One region of the Mesorhizobium sp. 131-2-1 genome, then DNA from elsewhere that is predicted to be linked to it. Evidence: riboswitches for the same ligand, from Rfam matches in the RefSeq annotation. Region 1 holds a riboswitch; each other region holds the start of a gene.
What was found. Region 1 has a riboswitch for thiamine pyrophosphate ahead of thiC (phosphomethylpyrimidine synthase ThiC). Riboswitches for the same ligand answer to the same signal wherever they lie in the genome.
Positions count from the first base shown of each region.

Region 2: it holds a riboswitch for thiamine pyrophosphate, as region 1 does, so the genes downstream of both, thiC (phosphomethylpyrimidine synthase ThiC) here and thiC (phosphomethylpyrimidine synthase ThiC) in region 1, are expected to answer to the same signal.
Region 3: it holds a riboswitch for thiamine pyrophosphate, as region 1 does, so the genes downstream of both, JG743_RS22310 (Ykof family thiamine-binding protein) here and thiC (phosphomethylpyrimidine synthase ThiC) in region 1, are expected to answer to the same signal.

Region 1 covers NZ_AP023247.1:5,632,070-5,635,407, reverse strand. The annotation lists gene thiC (phosphomethylpyrimidine synthase ThiC) at 1-837, opposite strand, end outside; TPP riboswitch at 941-1,057, opposite strand; partial or broken gene JG743_RS34680 (aspartate 1-decarboxylase) at 1,078-1,257, opposite strand; gene metH (methionine synthase) at 1,375-3,338, shown strand, end outside.
Region 2 covers NZ_AP023247.1:6,659,712-6,663,049, reverse strand. The annotation lists gene thiC (phosphomethylpyrimidine synthase ThiC) at 1-1,391, opposite strand, end outside; TPP riboswitch at 1,495-1,611, opposite strand; gene queE (7-carboxy-7-deazaguanine synthase QueE) at 1,893-2,630, opposite strand; gene queD (6-carboxytetrahydropterin synthase QueD) at 2,627-2,983, opposite strand; gene queC (7-cyano-7-deazaguanine synthase QueC) at 2,983-3,338, opposite strand, start outside.
Region 3 covers NZ_AP023247.1:4,580,974-4,584,311, reverse strand. The annotation lists gene JG743_RS34205 (porin) at 1-420, shown strand, start outside; gene JG743_RS22320 (porin) at 435-938, shown strand; gene JG743_RS22315 (hypothetical protein) at 993-1,343, opposite strand; TPP riboswitch at 1,554-1,666, shown strand; gene JG743_RS22310 (Ykof family thiamine-binding protein) at 1,657-2,265, shown strand; gene JG743_RS22305 (ABC transporter permease) at 2,609-3,338, shown strand, end outside.

The DNA.
Region 1 (3,338 bases):
GATGCCGCCGACCTTTTCCAGCGCCTGGTAAAGCGGCACCGTGCCGATCGGCACCGGCGCATTGCGCACGATCCATTCGCGGATGTTGTGAATGTTGCGGCCCGTCGACAGGTCCATCACCGTATCGGCGCCCCAGCGGATCGCCCACACCATCTTCTCGACCTCTTCGGCCATCGACGAAGTGACGGCGGAGTTGCCGATATTGGCGTTGATCTTGACCAGGAAATTGCGGCCGATGATCATTGGCTCGCTCTCGGGATGATTGATGTTGGCGGGAATGATCGCCCGCCCGCGCGCCACTTCGTCACGCACGAATTCCGGGGTGACGAAGTCGGGGATCGCCGCGCCGAAGGCCTCGCCGTCGCGCTCAATCTTGCCGCGCAGCATCTCGCGGCCCAGATTCTCGCGGATCGCGACGAACTCCATTTCGGGCGTGACGATGCCGGCGCGCGCATAGGCAAGCTGGGTCACCGCCTTGCCCGCTTTGGCCCTGAGCGGCTGGTTGCGAACGGGAAATTCCGGCGTCAGGCGCTCGCCCGTCGCGAACCCATTGTCCTCCGGCCGGACATAGCGGCCGTCATAGGCCTCGACATCGCCGCGGGCGATGACCCATTCCTGGCGATGCCGGGCGAGGCCCTTTTCGATGCTGGTGTCGATAGTCGGGTCGGTGTAGGGCCCCGACGGATCGTAGACGGTGACGGGCGGTTCGCCGGCGGTCGGATGGACGGAGATCTCGCGCATCGGCACCCTGATCTGCGGGTGGAGGGTGCCTTGCTTGTGGATCTTGCGTGAGGCGGGCAGCGGTCCCGTCGAAACGGCGGGGGTGAGGGCATTCATCTTGAGGCTCCTTTGCTCGTGCATTGGAGACCCAGTTCTGTGCCGGAAGGATGAAAAGACGCTTTGGTCGTCCTGCCAAAACAGGACCTCGGGCATGAACTCCCGCAAAGCGCTTGCACCGTCCCTACGCCAGTATGAACTGGATCAGGTTCAACGGGTCACTGCGCCGCGAAAGCCAGCAGTATCTCAGCCCCTTGCCGGGACTCCCCTGGTGAATGCCTCAAGTTGAACGGGCTCGCGCTATCTTGTCAAGCGAAGGATGGAGAAAGCGTAACGGCCATCTGCGTCGAGATCGACGGAGTAGCTCAGGCGGTCCAGTATGTGGTTATCCTAATCGAACGTGATAATCCGCGGCTTCAGGGAGGTGATACGCGCTTCGTCCAGGTATATGGAGTTGCAGACAATGAAAGCCGGCGAAGGCCACTTGACTGGGTGAAACCGACGCGCACTGGGGTGACAGAAGGTCTTAGAGGGCGTATGTTGACATAAAGATGTCTTTATGTGCCTTGGATGCGGCTGTCGTCTTGAGGATGAAAAATGTCGCAAAGCTCCTCATCGCTGGATGACCTGTTCGGCCCCGCCGCGGCAAAGCCCGACGGTTCCGAAGTGGTTGCTGCGCTGACCGCAGCAGCGCACGAACGCATCCTCATCCTTGACGGCGCCATGGGCACGCAGATCCAGGGTCTGGGTTTCGACGAGAGCCAGTTTCGCGGCGAGGCCTTCGCCGGCTGCCCCTGCCACCAGCAAGGCAACAACGACCTTTTGATCCTGACCCAGCCCGGGGCGATCGAGGAAATCCACTATCAGTACGCCATCGCAGGCGCCGATATCCTCGAGACCAACACCTTCTCCTCGACCTCGATCGCCCAGGCTGATTACGGAATGGAGGATGCCGTCTATGCGCTGAACCGCGACGGAGCGCGGCTGGTGCGCCGTGCCGCGCTGAGAGCACAGCGGGAAGACGGCAAACGCCGTTTCGTTGCCGGTGCGCTAGGGCCGACCAATCGCACGGCGTCGATGTCGCCTGACGTCAACAACCCAGGCTATCGCGCCGTGACTTTCGACGATCTGCGCCTCGCCTATGGCGAACAGTTGCGCGGGTTGATCGACGGCGGCGTCGACATCATCCTGATCGAGACCATCTTCGACACGCTGAACGCCAAGGCGGCGATCTTCGCCTGCAACGAGATCTTTATCGAGAAAGGCGTGCACCTGCCGGTGATGATCTCCGGCACGATCACCGACCTGTCCGGCCGCACGCTGTCCGGCCAGACGCCGACCGCCTTCTGGCATTCTGTGCGTCACGCCAGCCCGTTCACCATCGGCCTCAACTGCGCGCTCGGCGCCAAGGCCATGCGCGCGCATCTGGCCGAGATTTCGGACGTCGCCAACACTTTCACCTGCGCCTATCCGAATGCAGGCCTGCCCAATGAATTCGGCCGATATGACGAGAGCCCGGAATACATGGCCGCGCAGATCGAGGATTTCGCACGCGAGGGGCTGGTCAATGTCGTCGGCGGCTGCTGTGGCTCGACGCCGGATCATATCCGTGCCATCGCCGAGGCGGTAAAGAAGTATCCGCCGCGCGCCATCCCCGACATCGAGCCGAAGATGCGCCTGTCCGGGCTGGAGCCGTTCACGCTGACCGACGAGATTCCCTTCGTCAATGTCGGTGAGCGGACCAATGTCACGGGGTCGGCCAAGTTCCGCAAGCTGATCACGGCGGGCGACTATGTCGCAGCGCTCGACGTGGCACGCGACCAGGTCGCCAACGGCGCCCAGATCATCGACATCAACATGGACGAGGGGCTGATCGATTCGACGAAGGCGATGGTCTGTTATCTCAACCTGATCGCTGCCGAACCGGATATCGCCCGTGTCCCCGTGATGGTCGACAGTTCGAAATGGGAGATCATCGAGGCCGGCCTCAAATGCGTGCAGGGCAAGCCGCTGGTCAACTCCATCTCGATGAAGGAAGGTGAGGAAGCCTTCCTGCATCATGCCAGGCTGGTGCGCGCCTACGGCGCGGCGGTGGTCGTCATGGCCTTCGACGAGGCCGGCCAGGCCGACACCAAGGCGCGCAAGATCGAGATCTGCACCCGCGCCTACAAACTCCTCACCGAACAGGCCGGCTTCCCGCCCGAGGACATCGTTTTCGACCCCAACGTCTTCGCCGTCGCCACCGGCATCGAGGAACATGACAACTACGGCGTCGACTTCATCGAGGCCGCCGGCGAGATCACTGGCACGCTGCCGCATGTCCATATTTCTGGCGGTGTGTCGAACCTGTCCTTCTCGTTCCGCGGCAACGAGCCGGTGCGCGAGGCCATGCACGCCGTGTTCCTCTATCATGCCATCCAGCGCGGCATGGATATGGGCATCGTCAATGCCGGCCAGCTTGCCGTCTACGACACGATCGAACCGGAGCTGCGCGAGGCCTGCGAGGATGTCGTCCTCAACCGCATGCCCAGGGCCGGCGGCACCGCCACCGAACGCATGCT
Region 2 (3,338 bases), 1.0 Mb from region 1:
GCGGTGCCGAACCAGCCGATCATGGCGGCGCCGATACCTGAGGTGATGTGGTCGTAACCCGGCGCGATGTCGGTCGTCAGCGGTCCAAGCGTATAGAAAGGCGCCTCGCCGCAGACGGCGAGTTGCTTGTCCATGTTCTCCTTGATCTTGTGCATCGGCACGTGGCCGGGCCCCTCGATCATCACCTGGCAATCCTTGGCCCAGGCGATCTTCGTCAGCTCGCCGAGCGTTTCCAGTTCGGCGAATTGCGCTGCGTCATTGGCGTCGGCGATCGAGCCGGGACGAAGGCCGTCGCCGAGCGAAAAGGACACGTCATAGGCGCGGCAGATGTCGCAGATTTCGGCGAAATGCTCGTAAAGGAAGCTCTCCCGGTGATGGTGCAGGCACCATTTGGCCATGATCGACCCGCCGCGCGAGACGATACCCGTGACCCGGTCGACCGTCAGCGGGATGTAGTGCAGCCGCACGCCTGCGTGGATGGTGAAATAGTCGACGCCCTGTTCGGCCTGTTCGATCAGCGTGTCGCGGTAGACCTCCCAGCTCAGATCCTCGGCGATGCCGTTGACCTTTTCGAGCGCCTGATAGAGAGGCACCGTGCCGATCGGCACCGGCGCATTGCGCACGATCCATTCGCGGATGTTGTGGATGTTGCGGCCGGTCGAGAGGTCCATCACCGTATCGGCGCCCCAGCGGATCGCCCAGACCATCTTTTCGACCTCCTCGGCCATCGAGGAGGTGACCGCCGAATTTCCGATATTGGCGTTGATCTTCACCAGGAAATTGCGGCCGATGATCATCGGCTCGCTCTCGGGATGATTGATGTTGGCGGGAATGATCGCGCGTCCGCGCGCCACCTCGTCGCGCACGAACTCCGGCGTGACGAAGTCGGGGATCGCCGCGCCGAAGGCTTCGCCGTCGCGCTCAAGCTTGCCGCGCAGGATCTCGCGGCCGAGGTTCTCGCGGATGGCGACGAACTCCATTTCAGGCGTGATGATGCCGGCGCGCGCATAGGCTAGCTGCGTGACCGCCTTGCCTGCCTTGGCCCTGAGCGGCCGATTGCGAATGGGAAATTCCGGCGTCAGGCGCTCGCCCGTGACGAATCCATTGTCTTCCGGCCGGACATGGCGGCCGTCATAGGCTTCGACATCGCCGCGCGCCGTGACCCATTCGTGGCGAAGCCGGGCAAGGCCCTTTTCGATGTTGGTTTCGACAGCAGGGTCCGTATAGGGTCCTGACGGATCGTAGACGGTGATGGGCGGTTCGCCGGCCGTCGGATGGACGGAGATTTCGCGCATCGGCACCCTGATCTGCGGGTGGAGGACGCCGGATTTGTGGATTTTCCGCGAGGCGGGCAGTGGTCCCGTCGACACGGCGGGGGTGAGAGCATTCATCGTGAGGCTCCTTTGCTCATGCATTGGAGACCCAGTTCTGTGCCGGAAGGATGAAAAGACGCTTCTGCCGACCTGCCGAAACAGGACCTCGGGCGTAAACTCCCGCAAAGCGCTTGCACCGTCCCTACGCCAGTATGAACTGGATCAGGTTCAACGGGTCACTGCACCGCGAAAGCCAGCAGTATCTCAGCCCCTTGCCGGGACTCCCCTGGTGAATGCATCGAATTGAACGGCCCTTCGCTATTTTGTCAAGCGCATTCGTCCCGCAGCGGTGATCGGCGACCAAACAAACCCAGCGGAAAAGCATGGTAGTATCGAGAGCAAGTCACGCTCCAGAGGAGCGGTGAAGCGCCCCCAATAAGGCGAGCCCTCATGCGGATTTCGGTGCCTTTTCCAGCACGGTGTTTTCGGGGCTTTCCGGAACGACGCTGCTGCCGCCCAGTTGGGTGAGATTGCTATAGAGGTCTGTCTTGCTCATCGTCGGCAATCCTTCCCCTTCGGCTAGACGCCCCGTTTGTTTCCCCAGAGCAGAACATGAAGCTGCGGCAGTACACGCGCCTCGAACCACATGTCACGGGTCACTTTTTCAACCAGCCATTCCATGCGCCTCATCACACCGGCCATGTCGATGAACGCGTCTTCGTTGCCGGGACGCGGCGGCGTGTGATTGCCGGGCTGCAGATAGACGGGTAATTGCGGGTAGCGCGCCGCGGCGTCTTTGGCATAGGCATAGTCATCTTCGTCGAAGACGACGAGCTTGAGCGCCGTCTGCGGCTTATCCTGCGCCGCCTCTAAGCAGGCGTCGAACGCGGCCCAATCTGTCGTCATTTCACTTGAGGGCGGCTTGGGGCTGAGTACCAGCACGTCGAGATCCGCGAACCATTGCTTAGACACCGAACCTTGGGTTTCCAATGCAAAACGGTAGCCCTCACCATGCCCGCGGTCGATCAACTGGCCAAGCGGCTGGATGGCCGGATTGCCGCCCGACAGCGATACCATCACGGGCTGACCGCCGGAAAGTGCAATGACCTTTTGCCAAACCGCGTCGGAAGACATCATCTCCCAATCATGGCGGAAGCGACGGTCCACCGCATGCAGGCTGTCGCACCAGGAACAGCGATAATCGCACCCGCCGGTTCTTACGAACACCGTCGGCAAGCCGATCAGCACGCCTTCGCCCTGAATGGTCGGCCCAAAAATCTCGCTCACCCGGATTCCGGGATGCAACGCGCAAGTCATGGTCGGTATTCCGCCCAGGTTTTCGGCGTCTCGCTCACCCGCACGGCGGAGGTTTCGGGTAGCCGCACCTTGCACCAGTCGTAGAAGTGCCTGGCCAGACATTCCGCTGTGGCATGGTCATGCCCCAGCACGTCGTTAAGATGCCGATGGTCGAACGTCCCATCGATGTAGTGCTTGAACGCCGCCAGATCTTGGTAGTCGCGCACAAAGCCGTGTTCGTCCAGTTCGCCACCTGAAAGCTCCACTACGACGATGTAGTTGTGGCCGTGCAGACGTGCGCACTGATGATCTGGTGGCAAGGAGGTGAGCTGATGCGAGGCCGAGAAGTGGAACTCTTTGGTAATGCGGAACATCACGCGCTCCTTGTCTGGATAGCGTGGAGCCAGAAGTCTGCGTCCTCATAATCTGTCGGGTCGGTGATGCCGGCCAGATCGAATGCTTCGCGCCGTTCGACGCATGTCCCGCAGCGACCGCAATGAAGTGCACCGCCCTTGTAGCAGGACCACGTCGCCTCGAACGGTGTGGCGTACTTTGCCCCCTCGCTGACGATGTCGGCCTTCGACATATTCACATACGGAGCGTACAGGCGGATATCGGCGTAGCCTGCGAGGGCATGGTTCTGCATCGTCTGAAAGGCGTCGATAAAAGCGGGCCGGCAATCGGGATAGATGAAATGATCTCCGCCGTGGACGGCAGTGGCCACCGCAT
Region 3 (3,338 bases), 1.1 Mb from region 1:
GTGGAGTATGTCCGTGTGTGCTCGCTCTATGGCGCGCGATACTACTACAGCCCCGGCACGGATACCTGCATCAACGCCGATACCGGCGAGACGCGCCGCGCCACCGAAGATGGCGTCGTCGTGGGGAAAACCGCACTGGCAAGCAAGGTCGACGACATTGACGGCCGTGTCGCCCGCGCCTTCGAAAGCGCCTCGGTGGCCTCGGCGCTGACCAGTCCGGATTTCGTCCATGGCGAGCATTTTGGCGTGCGCGTCAACTGGGGCAATGCCGGCCAGTCCAATGCCATGGGCGTCACCGGAGCGGCCGTGCTGGGCGAGGGCTTCCTGCCCAGCGGCACCGGCCGGCTGACCGGCGCGGCGGGCGTCGCCTTCTCGGGCAAGACCGTCGGCGGCAATGCCGGCCTGCAGCTCACCTGGTAAGGCCGGGGGCCATCATGCTCAGATATCTTCTTGCGCCGGCGATGCTCGGCGCGCTCTGCGGCCTGTCGGCGCCGGCGCTGGCGAAGCCGGTCGAATACGTCAAATTGTGCTATGCCTACGGTGCCAACTACTATTACAGCCCCGGCACCGACACCTGCATCAACGCCCAGACCGGCGACACCAGGAAGGAGGTCGATGACGGCAATGGCGGCACCACCACCGTCACCGGCAAGACCGCGTTGGCCAGCCATGTCGACGACATCGACAACCGCGTCACCCGCGCCTTCGAGAACGCCTCGATCTCGGCCGCCCTTGCCGCGCCGGATCTCGTCCAGGGCGAGCATTTCGGCCTGCGCGTCAACTGGGGCAATGCCGGCGGCGCCGACGCCTTCGGCTTCACCGGAGCTGCGGTGCTGAGCGAAGGCTTTGCCCATGGCGGCCGGCTGACCGGGACGATGGGCATCGCCTTCTCCAGCGGCACCGTCGGCGGCAATGCGGGGCTGCAGTTCAGCTGGTAGGGAGGCATCTGACCTTCTCGCCCTTGTGGGGTGAGAAGGGGAAGCGCCCGCCCTTCAAGCCTCCCACGCATCGCTCGACAGCGCAAACCTGACGCCCGCCGCCGTCATCGCGAGCTCGCATTCGGTGATGGCGCGCAGGTTGCGCAGATAGCGTGCCACGGTTTGGGGCAGCCAGCCGGCACAGGCCTCGACATAGGCGCGGCTGTGGACCAGCGTGCCGGTCGACAGGCGTTCGTCCTTCTCGGCGATGACCTTCAGGTACTGGCGGATGAAGCGGATGTCCTCGGCGATGTCCTGGCTGGCCATCCGCCAGGCGCCGGCGAGGCGTTCGCGCTGCTCGAGCGGCAGTGGCGACAAAAGCGGGCGGGAGAGGTCGGCGAAGGCGGCGTGGTTCGCGGTATTCAAGGAGGTCCCTCCGGAGAAGAAGGGAAATATCGTACTTTACGTACGAATATCGGTCAAGCAACATTCGTACAAATTGAACGATTGGATGGCTGCGAGAAACCCGCAAAAATCTTGTGACGCGCCATCTCCCCCTAGGGGGAGATGAGGCGCTTGGTCTGACGGAGGCCGCCAAAAACCGCTTCCCCAAGCCTCCAAACAGTGCTTTAACCGCCGCATCCACAGGGGTGCTCCGTACGGTCGGGGCTGAGATGGGGGCGGCAAGCCTCCGGACCCTAAAGCTGATCTGGATAATACCAGCGGAGCGAGGCGGGCCATGTTTTCCGGCGCACAGATTTCCCTTTATCCGATGGCCGACGATTTCGTCGGCGTCATCCTCGGCGCGCTCGGCGCGCTCGATCCTTGGCGCGACAGGCTGCGGATCGAGACCGACGACATCTCGACCCTTCTGGTCGGGCCGCCCGAGGTGCTGTTCCCGGCCATGCGCGACCTGTTCGTGGCGGCGGCAAGGAGCGGCAAGCACTGCGTGCTCTCGGCGGCGGTCTCGCGCGGCTGTCCCGGCGAGCCCGACGATCCGATCTGCCGCTCCGACGAGATCGGCGGGCCGGTGATCCCGCTGGACGAGCGCAAGCTGGCCGCCATCCGCGCCGTTCAGGCGACGCCTTCGGTCGACCAGCCGGCCGCCGCCCAGTTCTCGCTCTACGTGATGGGCACTGGCGACCATATGGACGAGATCTATGGCTGCATCGACTTCCTGAAGCAGTCGGGCGTCTTCGAGCGCTCGAAGCACTTCTGCACCAAATTGCGCGGCGATGCCGGCGCGATCTTTGCCACGCTCGCCGAAGCCTTCTGCCGCTTCGGCCCCGGCGCCGGTCATGTGACCCTCGACATCACCATTTCGGCGAACAGCCCGACCGCGGTTTGAGCGGCGCGCAGGCGCTGTCGAGGATATTGTCGTGGCTGTTCCGTTCGACCCTTTGCGTGGGGGAGAGATCCCCGCATCTGACCGCTTCTCAGAAGAGGGAGCGGGGTCATCGGTGATTGGCGAAAGCCGAGGCGACGGCCAATCTCCCCCCTTGTGGGGGAGATGCCTGGCAAGGCAGAGAGGGGCGCTGTCCCGCCGGCCTGTCAGTTGGCTACATGCGCGGCGTTCGTCAGTTCCTTCAGGACAAATTTCAAAAGCTGGCGCTCCGTCACACCCCCCTCTGTCCTGCCGGACATCTCCCCCGCAAGGGGGGAGATCAGCCTTCACCTCGACCCTCGCCAAGTTGGTTCCCGCCGCCCTCGCTTTCGCGCTGCTGCTTGCCGCATGGGAGCTCTACGCCCGCCTCGGCGGCATCGCCCCTACCGTGCTGCCGGCGCCGTCGCGCGTGCTGCTGCAGGCCTGGGAGAACCGCGAAGCGCTGGCCGAAAACACGCTTCCCACCATCCGTGCCACGGCCGCCGGCTTTGCCTGCTCGCTCTTCGCCGCCTTCATCCTCTCGGCGCTGGTCGATTTCCTGCCGCGGCTGCGGCGCGCGCTGTTTCCGCTTTTGATCGCCAGCCAGACCTTGCCGCTGGTGGCGATCGCGCCGCTGGTCGTACTCTGGTTCGGCTTCGGGCTCGCGCCAAAAATCCTGCTCGTCGCGCTCGTCACCTTCTTCCCGATGATGGTGGCGCTGGTCGAGGGTTTTGCCGCGACCGAAAAGGAGATCGCCGAGATGCTCGCCGCCATGGGGGCGGGGCGCTGGCGCATCTTCTGGCTGGCGCGGCTGCCTTCGGCGCTGCCCTATTTCTTCGCCGGCTTGAGGATCTCCATCACCTATGCCGTGGTCGGCGCGATCTTCGCCGAATATGCCGGCGCGGCGAAAGGGCTGGGCATCTACATGCTCAGCGCCAAGAACAATTTCCGGCCGGACCTCGTGCTTGCCGCAGTCGCCGTCAGTGCCGCGCTTACGCTAGCCTTGTTCGGCCTGGCCGTGCTGGTGCAGCGGCTGGCCATGCCCTGGGAAAATGCTA